DNA from 2 places in the Streptomyces sp. NPDC087440 genome. Region 1 is predicted to be linked to the other one. Evidence: riboswitches for the same ligand, from Rfam matches in the RefSeq annotation. Region 1 holds a riboswitch; the other holds the start of a gene.

Region 1 (7,048 bases):
GGGCAGCCGCTTGCGCGTGACACCGCTGGCGACCATCTGCACGTCGCACAGGATCGGCGCACCGGCGCGCAGTGCGGCGCGGGCGTCGGCCACCACGTTCGGGCTGAAGCCGATGTCCCGCACCAGGTCGACCATGCCGCAGGCGTGGATCATGCGGACCGCGACCTGGCTGACGTCGGCGGGCAGGCCCGCCAGATCCGCCTCGGCGCGGATCGTGGCGAAGGACTGGCGGTAGATCGCCGGTCCGTCCTTCTCGTACTGGTGCACTGTGCTGTCGCTCTCTTCTGCGGACGGGCGGGACGGGAAAACGAAGTCTTCGGGGTACGGGATCAGGCGCGGGCGGCGGTCACGGCTGCGGGCAGCGCCCGTTCCGTGACGGCGACGGGGGAGGTGCGGGAGTCACCGTGCACGACGGACACCTCGTGTCCGTCCGGGGTGGCCACGACGTCGACCCAGTCGCCGTGCGGGTGCCCGCACCGGCGTGCGCAACCCGACCAGTAGACAGGAAGCGCCCCCGCCGGACCCGGGGCGGCCCCCACGGCGGCCGCCGCCAGGGCCCGCACGTCGGACAGCGACTTCGCGCAGCCCGGGCGGCCGATGCACGCCCCGACGCCGCTCCAGGGGGAGTCCGGGCCGGTGACCAGCCCGGCCGCGCCCAGCGCACCGAGCAGCACGGCCGCCCGCTCGGGGGCGACGCCCGGCACGACGACGCCGCGCCACGGTGTCAGGCGCAGCGTGCCGTCGCCGGCACCGCGTGCGGTGTCGGCCAGCAGCCGCCACTGTGCGGCGGTGACACGCCCCAGAGGCGCCCCCACCGACAGTGCCGCCGCACCGGACGCACCCCCGGTCACGACACCGGTGCCGGGCACCGCTGCCTCGCCGGGCCGGGCGGGGGCCGGTGTGCGGGGCGCACCCAGCTTCCGTACCACCTGTGCGAGGAGTACTTCCGGGCCGTCGGGCAGCTCGGCGATCCGCCAGGTGCCCGCGTCCGGAGCACTGTCCAGAAAGGTTTCGGCAGCCACCAGGGCCGCACCTGCCGCCTGCGCACCGGGAACCCGTACCGCATCGGCGGCCCCGCCGACCCGCAGCAGGACGTCGCCGTCACGCCGCGCGAGGAGCGTCACGTCCGCACCCAGGGCGTCCACGTCACCGCGCCCGTCGTCCAGCGCGAACAGGAAGCGGCCGGACAGGGCGACGGCCCGCTCGCTCGCGCACAGCAGCGCGTCCAACTCCGCCAGCCAGGGCCCCACATCGGCGTTCCCCCGGCCGTCGAGACCCGACAGCGGAGAGGCCACCAGATTGCGCACCCGCTCGTGCCGGGCGGACGGCAACAGGCCCGACTCGCCGAGCCGCAGCGCCAGTTCGCCACCACAGTCGGCGGGCAGGGCGCGCAGTTGCGCGTTGCCCCGCGAAGTGAGGTGAATGTCACCCTCGCCGAGCTCCGCGGCCAACTCCCCGAGCACGTCCGCCTGCTCCGCCGTGACGATGCCGCCGGGCAGGCGGACACGCGCCAGCGCCCCGTCGTCCGCACGGTGCAGCCGCAGGGACCCGGGGCACGCGTCACCACGGGTGCGCGGGGAGTTCTCGCCGGGGGCCGACGGCGAAGAGGCTGGTGGGGGCATGGCGGCGAGCATACCGACCCAAGGCCGACTCCTGTTCGACCGCCGGGTGCCGCCCGCTTGACCCGTACGCCTAATATGCCTGGTGGCGGGCCATGCGGTCCGTCGCGTCGCCCCAGGGCGGCAGTCGCCACCGAAAGGCGACAGGGGAGGAAGCCCGGTGCGATTCCGGCGCGGTCCCGCCACTGTGAGCACGGCCCCCGGGCCGTGCGAGTCAGGAACTCCCTTCCGTAGCTTCTCGACTTTCGTTCGAGCAGTCCGAACACCGCCCGGGGCGTGGACACCCCGAGGAAGGCCCGACGCCGCATGATCCTGCTCCTGTCGACGTCCGACACCGACCTGCTCAGCGCCCGCTCCTCGGACGGACCGACTCGCTACCGCTACGCGAACCCCTCCCGCCTCGACCTGGCGGACCTGCCCGCCCTCCTGGACGGCACCGACCTCGTCGTCGTGCGCCTGCTCGGCGGTGTCCGCGCCTGGCAGGAGGGCCTCGACCAGGTCCTCGCCACCGGCAGGCCCGTCGTCGTCCTCACCGGTGAACAGGCCCCCGACGCCCAGCTGATGGCCGCCTCCACCGTCCCCGTCGGCATCGCCGCCGAGGCGCACGCCTACCTGGCGCACGGCGGACCCGCCAACCTGGAGCAGCTCGCCCGCTTCCTCTCCGACACCGTGCTCCTCACCGGCCACGGTTTCGAGTCACCGGCACCGGCGCCCTCCTGGGGCCCCCTGGAGCGCACCGCCCGCGAGGACGTCGAAGGACCCACCGTCGCGGTGCTCTACTACCGCGCCCACCACATGAGCGGCAACACCGCCTTCATCGACGCCCTGTGCGGACAGATCGAGGACGCGGGCGCCCGCCCGCTGCCGCTGTACGTCGCGTCCCTGCGCACACCGGAGCCGGAGCTCATCGACGAGCTGCGCGCCGCCGACGCCATCGTCACGACCGTGCTCGCGGCCGGTGGCACCCGCCCCGCCGACGCCTCCGCCGGTGGCGACGACGAGTCCTGGGACGCGGGCGCCCTCACCGGCCTCGACATCCCGATCCTCCAGGCCCTGTGCCTCACCAGCTCGCGCGCCGACTGGGAGGAGAACGACGAGGGCGTGTCCCCGCTGGACGCCGCCAGCCAGATCGCCGTACCGGAGTTCGACGGCCGCCTGATCACCGTCCCGTTCTCCTTCAAGGAGATCGACGAGGACGGCCTGCCCTCGTACGTCGCCGACACCGAGCGCGCCGCGCGCGTCGCCGGGATCGCCGTGCGCCACGCCCGGCTGCGGCACATCCCCAACGCCGAGAAGAAGCTCGCGCTGATCCTGTCCGCGTACCCGACGAAGCACTCCCGCATCGGCAACGCGGTCGGCCTCGACACGCCCGCCAGCGCCGTCGCCCTGCTGCGCCGCCTCAAGGAGGAGGGCTACGACTTCGGTACGCAGGAGATCCCCGGCCTGGTCTCCGGCGACGGCGACGAGCTGATCTACGCCCTGATCGAGGCCGGCGGCCACGACCAGGAGTGGCTCACCGAGGAGCAGCTCGCCCGCAACCCCGTGCGCATCCCGGCCGCCGACTACCGGCGCTGGTTCGCCACCCTGCCCGCCGAGCTGCGCGAGTCCGTCGAACAGCACTGGGGCCCCGCGCCGGGCGAGATGTTCGTGGACCGGTCCGCCAACCCGGAGGGCGACATCGTGCTCGCCGCCCTGCGGTTCGGGAACCTCCTCATCCTCATCCAGCCGCCGCGCGGCTTCGGCGAGAACCCGATCGCGATCTACCACGACCCCGATCTGCCGCCGTCCCACCACTACCTGGCCGCCTACCGCTGGATCGCCGCGTCCGCCGACGACAACGGCTTCGGCGCCGACGCGATGGTCCACCTCGGCAAGCACGGCAACCTGGAGTGGCTGCCCGGCAAGAACGCCGGTCTGTCCGCCGCCTGCGGCCCCGACGCCGCCCTCGGCGACATTCCCCTCATCTACCCGTTCCTGGTCAACGACCCGGGCGAGGGCACCCAGGCCAAGCGCCGCGTGCACGCCACCCTGATCGACCACCTGGTGCCGCCGATGGCCCGCGCCGACAGCTACGGCGACATCGCCCGCCTGGAACAACTCCTGGACGAACACGCACAGATCGCGTCCATGGACCCGGCGAAGCTCCCGGCCGTCCGCGCCCAGATCTGGACGCTCATCCAGGCTGCGAAGCTGGACCACGACCTCGGCATCGAGAACCGGCCGGAGGACGAGGGCTTCGACGACTTCATCATGCATCTCGACGGCTGGCTCTGTGAGATCAAGGACGTCCAGATCCGCGACGGCCTGCACGTCCTGGGCGGCGCCCCCGCAGGCGAAGCCCGCGTCAACCTGGTCCTCGCCATCCTGCGGGCCCGCCAGATCTGGGGCGGCACCGCATCGCTGCCCGGCCTGCGCGAGGCCCTCGGCCTGGACGAGTCGGCGGCCAAGCGCACCGACGCCGACGCGATCGAGGAGCAGGCTCGTGGCCTGGTCCAGGCGATGGAGGACGCCGACTGGGCACCCTCCGCAGTGGCCACCGTCGCTGCCGGCCACCCGCAGGCCGTCGCCGACATCCTCGACTTCGCCGCCCGCGAGGTCGTCCCGCGCCTGGCCGCCACCACCGACGAACTCACCCACGCCGTCCACGCGCTGAACGGCGGCTTCGTCCCGGCGGGCCCCTCGGGCTCCCCGCTGCGCGGCCTCGTCAACGTCCTGCCGACCGGCCGCAACTTCTACTCCGTCGACCCCAAGGCCGTGCCCTCCAAGCTCGCCTGGGAGACCGGCCAGGCCCTCGCGGACTCGCTCCTCCAGCGCTACAAGGCCGACAACGGCGAATGGCCCACCTCCGTCGGCCTGTCCCTCTGGGGCACCAGCGCCATGCGCACCGCAGGCGACGACATCGCCGAGGCCTTCGCACTGATGGGCATCCGCCCCGTCTGGGACGACGCCTCGCGTCGTGTCACCGGCCTGGAGGCCATCCCGGCCGAGGAGTTGGGCCGCCCCCGCGTCGACGTCACGCTGCGCATCTCGGGCTTCTTCCGCGACGCGTTCCCGCACACCATCGGCCTCCTGGACGACGCGGTGCGCCTCGCCGCCTCACTGGACGAGCCCGCCGACGTCAACTACGTACGGGCGCACACCCAGGCCGACCTCGCCGAGCACGGTGACGAACGCCGCGCCACCACCCGCATCTTCGGCTCCCGCCCCGGCACGTACGGTGCGGGCCTGCTCCAGCTCATTGACTCCCGCGACTGGCGCACCGACGCCGACCTCGCCGAGGTCTACACGGTCTGGGGCGGTTACGCCTACGGCCGCGAGCTCGACGGCCGCCCGGCCCGCGAGGAGATGGAGACGGCGTACAAGCGCATCGAGGTGGCGGCGAAGAACACCGACACCCGCGAGCACGACATCGCCGACTCCGACGACTACTTCCAGTACCACGGCGGCATGGTCGCCACCGTGCGCGCGCTCAAGGGCAAGGCCCCCGAGGCGTACATCGGCGACTCGACCCGCCCGGAGACGGTGCGCACGCGCACCCTCGTCGAGGAGACCTCGCGCGTCTTCCGTGCCCGTGTGGTGAACCCCAAGTGGATCGAGGCGATGCGCCGCCACGGCTACAAGGGCGCCTTCGAGCTCGCCGCCACCGTCGACTACCTCTTCGGGTACGACGCGACGACCGGCGTGGTCGCCGACTGGATGTACGACAAGCTCACCGAGACGTACGTCCTGGACCCGACCAACCGCGAGTTCCTCAAGGAGGCCAACCCCTGGGCGCTGCACGGCATTGCCGAGCGCCTCCTGGAGGCCGAGTCGCGCGGCATGTGGGCCAAGCCCGACCCGGCGATCCTGGACGCCCTGCGCAAGGCGTACCTGGAGACCGAGGGCGACCTGGAGGGCGAGGACTAAGCGTCCGTAGGTGTACGGGTGGGGGCGGCCGGAATTCCGGCCGCCCCCACCCTGTCCCCGCGAATCCGGCGCACCGGTGCCGGTGCTCACGCGGGCTCCAGGAACTCCTCCAGGATTCCCGGCCGTGCCGCACTCGCCAACGCCAGTGCGTCGCCGGGCGCCATGTCCCGTACGTGGTAGCCGTGTTCACCCGCCGCCACGGCGGCGGTGAGCGTGACCAGGCCCGCCCTGCGGGTGAACGGCGAGGTCGTCAGCGTCCACGCGGAGATCGCCTCCCGTTCCAGCGCGAGGGTGTCCCGGCTGAACGTGCCGGACCGGACCAGCAGGTGCGGTCCCGCGAGCGCGTGCCCCAGGCTCCGGTACGCGTCGCGCGCCAGCAGCAGGGTCACGGCCGTCGAGACGAGCGCGTACACCCAGGCCAGATGCAGCAGTACGGGACTGAACAGCACCCCCGGCACAAGGAGCACCACGCTGCCCGGCAGCACCGCGAACAGCAGCCCCCGTACCACCCTGCGCCGCAGTGCCACCCTCGGATGCGGTGTCAGGGGTACCCCGGTGAAAGGGTGCTCGCCCCTGTCACCGGTGCCGGTACCAGGGGAAACGCCAGTGCGGGTGCCCACGGAAGCACCAGTGCCGGTGCCAGCGGAAGCGCCAGCGCCGGTGAGAGCGCCCACGGCGACCCGCAGTGCCTCGGGGCGGGGCGCGGGCGGAATCAGCGCACCCCGCGCGTGGGCTTCCTCGCTGCTGCCGAGTCCGCCCGCGACCGCTGTCGCGCTCGCACCACCGGCGGCGCGCAGCAGCAGGGGTTCACGCAACAGCACCCCGTGCAGACGGCTCCGCTCGACGGCGACGGACCGGGTGGTCAGCAGGCCGCGCCGTACCGTCAGGGTGTTCGCGTCCGTCCAGGCGGCCCGATAGCCCCACCAGTTCTCCACGTACAGGACGAGCGCGCCGACCGCACCGAGGGCGAGCACCGCGACCAGCGCGGCGGGCACCGTCAGCCACAGCGCACTGCGGCCGAACTCGGTGAAGGCGTCCCGTACGAAGCCCACCCGCCACAGTTCGATGCCGATCCCGTCGAGCACCCGGTACACCGTGCCGGCCGCCACCCCCACCCCGCCGATCACCCAGAAGGTCAGCGGGGCGTACCGCAGCCAGCGCCAGTCGACGCGGCTCAGTTCCGGGCTGCCCGTCCGCACCCCGTCGGCGCGGGCCAGCAGCAGTGCCCGCAGCCGCTCGGCCTCCGCGCGCGTCACCGCGTTGAGAACCGTCTCGGCCCCGCCGGTGCCGGACGCCCGCAGGACGGTGAGACCCAGCAGCCGGTGCAGGGGAGTCGCGGTCAGGTCCACACCGCGTACCCGCGACAGCGGCACCGTGCGCAGTGTCCGGCTGAACACCCCACCGCGCAGCACAAAGGCGTCGCCGGTGACGCGGTAGCGCGTACGGGACCACCGGAGCAGCCCGATCCCGGTGATCGCCGCGAAGGACACGGCGAGCGACGCGAGGGTGATCAGGGCGCCCGG
Region 2 (7,048 bases), on a different contig from region 1:
CACGTTCGGCGGCAGGGGTTTGGCGGTGCGGGTGTCCTTCGGGACGGGCCTGTTGCTGGTGGGGCGGGTGTTCTTGGCGCGGAGCTGGTCGGGGGTGACCTTGGGGCGGCCCTGGGTGCCCTCGATGTTGGTGCCGCCGAAGATCCACAGGTCGACGCTGCCGGGGCGCGGCTTGTAGAGCATGGCGCCGAGCTGGCTGTACTCCCAGGTGTTCTGGCCCGGGTTGGCGTGCCAGTACGACCAGTAGGCGGAGGCGGGCGGTGTCAGCACGCAGTCGTCCTGCTCCGGGGGCGGGAACTGCTTGCCGCCCCGGTACCCGCTGTAGCCGATGCGGCAGATGAACGCGGGGCCGTCGTGCCCGGTGCCGGTGGTGGCCCAGCCGCCCTGGTTGAGCAGTTCGTAGCCGGTGGTCGGGGTGGTGCCGCAGGACCGGTAGATCGGCCCGCCCCACCGGCTGAAGTCCACGGCGAGGACGGCTCCGGAGGAGGTGGTGCACTGGCTCATGGGCTGGGGGAGGGCGTGCGCGGGGGCGGCGGTGGAGAGGAGGGCGGCGAGGGTGAGGGCGAGGGCGGAGAGGGTGCGGGTGGTGGTCACGGCGAGGGGGGTGCGGGTGGTGGTTGTGGTGCGGGAGGTGTGAGGGGTGGTGTGGACTCCATCGGTGGTGCCGGGCATGCGGGGGGAGCGGGTGGGTGTCGCGGGGCGTGTGGTGGTGCCGGGCGTGCTGGGGGTGCGGGTGGGTGTCACGGTGCGTGTGGTGGTGCCGGGCGCGCGGGAGGTGCGGGTGGATGTCGCGGTGCGTGTGGTGGTGCCGGGCGCGCGGGAGGTGCGGGTGGGGGGCACGGTGCGTGTGGTGGTGCCGGGTGTGCGGCGGGAGCGCCTCACGTTCGCCAGGATGCCGGTGAGGCGCGTGAGCACGCGGGTCGTCCTTCGGGCGGTTCGGGCGGTACTCACTGGTCGCCTCCGGTCAGGGTCGATGCGGCCGGGGCCGGGTCGGCCGAGGGTGCGCCGATCGCTGCCGTACGGCGTCTGCGGGCGGTGGCGGTGACGGCCCAGCCGACCGCGACCAGGAGGGCCGCTGCGGCCGCGACGCCGGTGATCTGCGCGCCGGTGGAGGCGAGGGGGCCGCCGGTGGTTCCGGTTCCGGCCAGGGCGCCCGCGGTCACGATGCCGCCGGTCGTGGTGGCGGCGGTCGTGCCGGTGGTGGTCGTGCCGGTCGTGGTGCCGGTCCCCGCGTCCGCCGCGCCGGGCGAGCCCGTGTCCGTACCGGCGCTGGTGTCCACGATGCCGCCGGTCTCGCCGGATGCCTCGCCGGGGGTGACGATGCCGCCCGTGGCGGTGCCTGCGGAGTCGCCGCCGGTGGAGTCGGTGCCGCCGGTGCCGCCGGTGGAGGCCGTACCACCGGTCGTGACTCCGCCCGTCGGGCCCGCCGACGTTCCCGTGGACGTCCCGCCGTTCGTCTGCCCCGGCGGCTGCGGCTTCGTGCCCGTCAGGTCCCGCTCCAGCCGGGCGAAGGAGATGCCGGTCGTGCCGCCCACCGCCTGCGTGGATGCCCTCAGGTCCGAACCCTTCTGGCCCTCCTTCGCCACGTTGAACCCGCCGTCCGCGTTCTGCTGCCCCGCCAGGAACTTCCGCGCCTTCGCGATCTGCGCCGCGTACTTCGGCGCGTCCAGGGACAGCCCCTGCACCGCCAGTGCCGCCGAGTTCACCGAGTTGCCCGCCGCGCCCGGGAAGCCACCGTCTGCGAGCTGCTGCCCGGCGATCCACCCAAGTGCCTTGTTGACAGCGGACTTTGACGGTGCGTCACCCACCAGGTCCAGTGCCATCGCGGCCATCGCCGTCGAGTCCACGTCCGAGTCGCCCGTCGCCGGAACCAGGCTCGGCCACGCCCCCGACGCGTGCTGGAGGCTCGCCAGGTACGCGATCGGCTCCCGTGCCGCCGCCTTCTCGCCCGCCCGCAGCTGCGCCATGATGCCCAGCGACTGCGAGAAGACGGAGGGGGCGTACGAGTAGGCCCCCTTGGCCGCGCAACCGGCGTCCGGTGCCTTGCTCGGCCCCGCGCACACCGCCTTGCCCAGCGCCGCGATCAGGTCCTGCCCGCCGAAGGCCCGCGGGTCGCGGCCCACCGACTGGGCGAGCAGCGCCGTCTTGCCGATCGAACCGCCGCCCGCGTACTTCGTACCAACAGCCGTCCAGTCGTGGACCGTTCGGCCCGCCGCGTCCTTGCCGCCCCGGTCCAGGAAGTCCACGATCCCGCGCAGCTTCGCGTTGTCCAGGCCGGTCGCGGCGAGTGCGTACGCGCCGTCGATGGTCAGCCCGAAGTCGGCCCGCCCGCTGACCGGGTCCGCGGCGTAGTACGCGCCGCGCACCAGGTTCGCCGGAGCGGTCAGATAGCCCACGCCCTTCTTCAGGTCCGGGCCCTCGCCCGCCGGCGGGTCGACCGGCGGTACGACCACCGGCGGGGCGGCCTTCTCGGGCAGCGTCTCCAGGCTCGTGCCCCGCGCCGCGAACACCGCGTGCACGGTCGGGTAGATCTCGGAGGTGGTGCCGCCGTCGAACCCCAGCCCCCCGTCGGTGAGTTGCTGCCGCGACACCCAGGCCAGCGCCGCGTCCGCGTACGCCGTGTCGCCGAGCGCGCGCAGCGCCTGCGCCGCGACCACCGTCGAGAACGGGCTGCCCTCGGTCATGCCGGTACCGGCCGGGAAGCCGCCGTCGCGCAGCTGGGTCTTCTTCAGGTACGACCGGGCCTTGGCCAGCGCCTGGTCCTGGCCGCCGACCGCGTGCAGCGCCAGCACCACCTGCCCGGTGGTCCACGGCTCCGGCTCGCAGTTCTGGCCGGGGAGGATCAGGACGCTGGTGAAGCCGCCGTTGTCGCACTGGACGTCCAGGAGCCGCTTCACCGCGTCGGCGGGCGGGGTGAGCCCGGCACGCCGCACGGCGAGCACGCCGAGCGCCTGCCCGTCGCTGTACCCGGCGTTCGGGAAGTCGCCCCTGGCGGAGCAGCCGGGCGTCGGGGTGCCGGAGTCCGGACCCGCTGTGCAGAGATGTTTCACCAGGTCACCGGCGAGGTCGTGCCCGGCGAAGGCGCGCGGGTCGCCGCCGGTGGCGGTCGCGAGGAGCGCGAGGCGGGCGGCGGCGTTCGTCTCGGGGGCCTGGTCCTTGCCCGCCGGATACGCGTACCCGTCGGCGTTCTTGACCAGGAACGCGGTGACCTTGGCGAGGTCCGCCGACTTGGCGTCGACCGCGGCCAGCGCGAGGGCGATCTCGGTCGTGAACCACGGGTTCGGGTCCGTCGCCCCCTCCTCGACGACCCGTTCGCCGTCGGTGAGCCTGCTCTTCAGCCACGTCACGGCCTTCGCCGGGTCCACCGCGCCGGGCGGAACGGTCGGCGCGGGCGGGTCGGCGGGGTCCGGGGGAGTGGTCCCGCCGCCCTTCGCCCGGACCTCGTCGGGGGTGAAGGAGGGCTGCCCCTTCGTGCCGCCGATGTCGGTGCCGCCGAACACCCACGCCTCGACGTCACCGGGCTGCGGCTTGCGGGCCATCGCCCCCCACTGGCTGTACGTCCACTTCTGCTGCCCCTGGGAGGCGTGCCAGTACGACCAGTAGCCGGTGGCCTGCGGGGTGACGACGCACGGCTCCTGCTCGGGGGTCGGGTACTGCTTCCCGGCGTCGTTGGTGCCGTGGCCGAGGCGGCAGACGAAGGCGGGCCCGTCCTTCTTGGTGCCCGCCGTGCTGAACCCGGCCGCGTGCAACAGGTCGTAACCCGTCGTCAGTTCCACCCCGCAGCCCCGGACGACCTTGCCCTTCCAGGGCCGGAAGTCGACCACGACGACCGCGCCGGTCGTGGCCGTGCACTTCTCGACCGGGTCGGCGGCGGCGGGTGACGACGTGCCGGTCACGAAGGCTGCACCGCCGACGACGAACACGAGCGCCGCGAGCACGGCGGACAGGAAGCCCGTCACGGGCCGATGCCCCAACAGGGCATGCCTGTACCCGAGTTCACGTCTCTGCTGCTCTGCGGTCCCCACTGCGGCCCCTCGTGTCGGCCGAGCGGGTGCATGCGTGGCGAAAGCGGCCGCACCGGGCACGGAATCGCCAGGGGGAAGCCGGTCGAACCACGCCGTAGTCCGCGACGGCGTCTCGTTCATGACTCAGCGGCAGGCATTCCGGCTCATCCGCCGCGCGAGGGCGACGGATCTACGGTTGCGGGTCAGCGCCGGAATTCGACCGGCTTCCCCTGCTGGGCTGAGCGAATAGCAGCCGGAGTGAAGCACGGCCGCCGTGCGCACGTCAAGGTTCCTTGAAACGTGTGGAGTTCGTGTAACGTCCTGCCCCGCCACGTGGGGGAACCCGGTGCGAATCCGGGGCTGACGCGCAGCGGTGTGGGGCGGCGGAAGGCCTGCCCCGAGCCCGAATGCCCAGGCGGCAGGCCCTATTTCCCGAAGCCGTACCACGCGATCCGGACGGCGGTCGAAGCCCCCGAGGCGCCGTTCCGCGCGCCGTTACGAGGCTGTGCCCGACCGGCGTCCCCCACCCCAGGAGCCCGGCCATGTCCCGTACGTCACACTCCACCGCCCCGCGCGCCACCGCATCCGGCACCTCCCGTACGCCTTCGCCCCGCAGACGTACCGCCCTCGTCGTCCCCCTCGCCGCCCTCGGCGCGTTCGTGCTCACCGTGGGGTCGGCGTCCGCCACCGCGACGCCCGCGCAGATCGGGACCTCCAAGACCAACGGTGTCGGGTACCTCAAGTCCCTTCAGGCGGCGGACGGTTCGTACGCGGGATCGGGGCTCTCCAACGAGTGGGCGTTCAGCGCCTTCGCCGCCGCCGGTACGGCTGCCGTCGACGTCACCCCCGGCGGTGACGCCACCAAGAACGCCCGCACCGTGTACCGCAACCTCCTCGCCACCCCCGGCTGGCCGTCCGCGACCCCCGTCGTCACCGACTACGAGCGCGGCACCCTCAACGCGTACGCGGCGGGCATCGACCCGGCCCGCGTCTCCGCCTCCCGCAACCTGATCGCCGACGTCTACGCCCACTGGCAGACCGCCCAGCCCGGCTACTTCGGCACCCCGAGCCTCTACAACGGCACCGTCTTCGCCGCCCTCGCCCTCGGCGGCGCGAAGACCCAGGCGGGCGGTGCGCGCATACCCCAGGCGCTCACGGACGCGCTGGTCACCCGTATCCGCGCCAACCAGCACAACGACGGCGGCTGGACCTTCAGCAAGGCCGAGGGCGACCCGACCGCCCTCAACTCCCCGGGCGACATCGACATGACCGGCGCCTCGATGGCCGCCCTGTGCGTGTCCGGCGTACCGAACACCGACCCGGACATCCTCCAGGCCAAGGCCTTCCTCAAGGCGAAACTGGTCAACAACAGCGGCGCCTTCAACTCCCTGTACGGCATCAACACCGACTCCAACGGCTGGGCCGTCTCCGGCCTCAACGCCTGCGGCATCAACCCGCAGACCGGCGACTTCCGCACCCCGCTCGGCAAGACCCCGGTCGACTTCCTGATCTCCCAGCAGTTCAACCCGGGCGGCGGCTTCAAGTACCTCCCGACCGACACCGCCCCGCAGGCGTACGCCTCCATCGACGGCCTGCGCGCCGTCGCGGGCGGCGGCTTCACCGCCGCCCCGCCGACCCCGGTCACGGCGGGCGCACCGCAGTGGGTGGCCGCCTCCGGCTTCACCGCCGGTACGCCGACGAAGCTCGCCCTGAGCGTCGACGACGGTACGGGCAACCTCAAGGTCTGCTCCGTCGCCTTCACCCCGTCCGGTACGACGGCCACGCTCGGCGACCTCCTGACGGCGGCCGGAACCGCCGCAGCCCCGGCCGGCTGCGTGACCTCCGTGACCCCGGCCACCGGCGCGTCCGGCCCGGTCACCGCCCTCAACGGCAAGGCCAACAGCGGCTCCCAGACCTGGAAGGTCAGCACCGACGGCTCCGCCTTCACCGCCGCCGACCGCGCCACCCCGCTCCAGGTGGGTGACACGGTCGCCCTGCGCTGGGGCGCCTGACCGCAGCCGAAGGCACCCGGCGGGGTGGGAGCCCGCCGGGTGCCGCTCAAGATGGACAACTCACCTACGGGGTCAGCGTGTTCAGCACGCCCCGAGGTCCTGCCACACCCCCCACTCCCCGGTCGTCCCCGGCTCCTCGCCGGTCGTCCACCACTTGGCCTTCCAGGTGTGGCCCTTGTGGGAGACCTGCTGGCCGCCGGTGTAGACCGTCGCCTTCGCCCACGGGGCGGCCGTGCACTGGGGAGTGCCGCCGGTGACGGTCAGGACGTACGGCGTGGAGTGCAGGGCCGACGGGCTGGTGCCGGTGATGTTGAGGGTGTACGTGCCCGAGACGGTGGCCGCCGTGGTGTTCACGGTCAGCGTCGAGGAGCCGCCCGCGGTCACCGAGGCGGGGCTGAGGGTGGCGGTGACGCCCGCGGGTGCGCCGCTGACGCTCAGCGCGACCGTCTTGGCCTGCCCCTTCGTCACGGCGGTCTTCACCGTCGACGTGGTCGAACTCCCCGCCGTCACCGACCCGTTGGCGGGTGTCGCGGTCAGCGAGAAGTCGTCGGCGGGGGTCGTCGTACCGCTGGTGAACGGCGCGAAGATGTGCGTGAAGTCCCAGGTGTTCTGGGGGATCGAGGAGCAGCTGTCACCGGCGGGCGCGCCGGGGCAACTGCCGTTGTCCCGCTGGAGGGCCCAGAAGGAGAGGGTGTTGATGCCCTTGGCCACCGCCCAGTTGTAGACCTGGGTGGCGTTGGCCAGGGTGAAGGTCTCGGCCGGGCCGAAGTCGTCGACGCCCGGCATCTCGGTGACGCCGATCATTCCCCAGAGCTGGGCGGGCGTCTTGGCCGGGTAGAGCTTGGCGAGCTGGTTGTACAGGCCCTGGGCGGCGGTCTCGGTGTCGTTGGCCATGTTGTGCGTGGCGTTGTCGTAGTAGTCGAACGTCATGATGTTGGCGACGTCGACCCGCGCGCCGTTGGTCACGGCGTTCTTCAGGACGGCGAGGCCGCTCGCGGCGAGGCCCTTGGTGGTCGTGGGGAGCGTGTACGA

What was found. Region 1 has a riboswitch for cobalamin ahead of cobN (cobaltochelatase subunit CobN). Riboswitches for the same ligand answer to the same signal wherever they lie in the genome.
Region 2: another riboswitch for cobalamin. It lies ahead of ACIO3O_RS04465 (prenyltransferase/squalene oxidase repeat-containing protein); the one in region 1 lies ahead of cobN (cobaltochelatase subunit CobN).

The regions. Positions count from the first base shown of each region.
Region 1 is NZ_JBIUXN010000013.1:128,568-135,615, forward strand. Features, by position in the region: gene ACIO3O_RS24790 (precorrin-8X methylmutase) at 1-267, opposite strand, end outside; gene cobG (precorrin-3B synthase) at 330-1,634, opposite strand; cobalamin riboswitch at 1,727-1,864, shown strand; gene cobN (cobaltochelatase subunit CobN) at 1,926-5,525, shown strand; gene ACIO3O_RS24805 (PH domain-containing protein) at 5,612-7,048, opposite strand, start outside.
Region 2 is NZ_JBIUXN010000001.1:983,298-990,345, forward strand. Features, by position in the region: gene ACIO3O_RS04460 (hypothetical protein) at 1-672, opposite strand, end outside; gene ACIO3O_RS04465 (prenyltransferase/squalene oxidase repeat-containing protein) at 948-3,959, opposite strand; cobalamin riboswitch at 4,136-4,277, opposite strand; cobalamin riboswitch at 4,311-4,438, shown strand; gene ACIO3O_RS04470 (hypothetical protein) at 4,547-6,016, shown strand; gene ACIO3O_RS04475 (glycosyl hydrolase family 18 protein) at 6,098-7,048, opposite strand, start outside.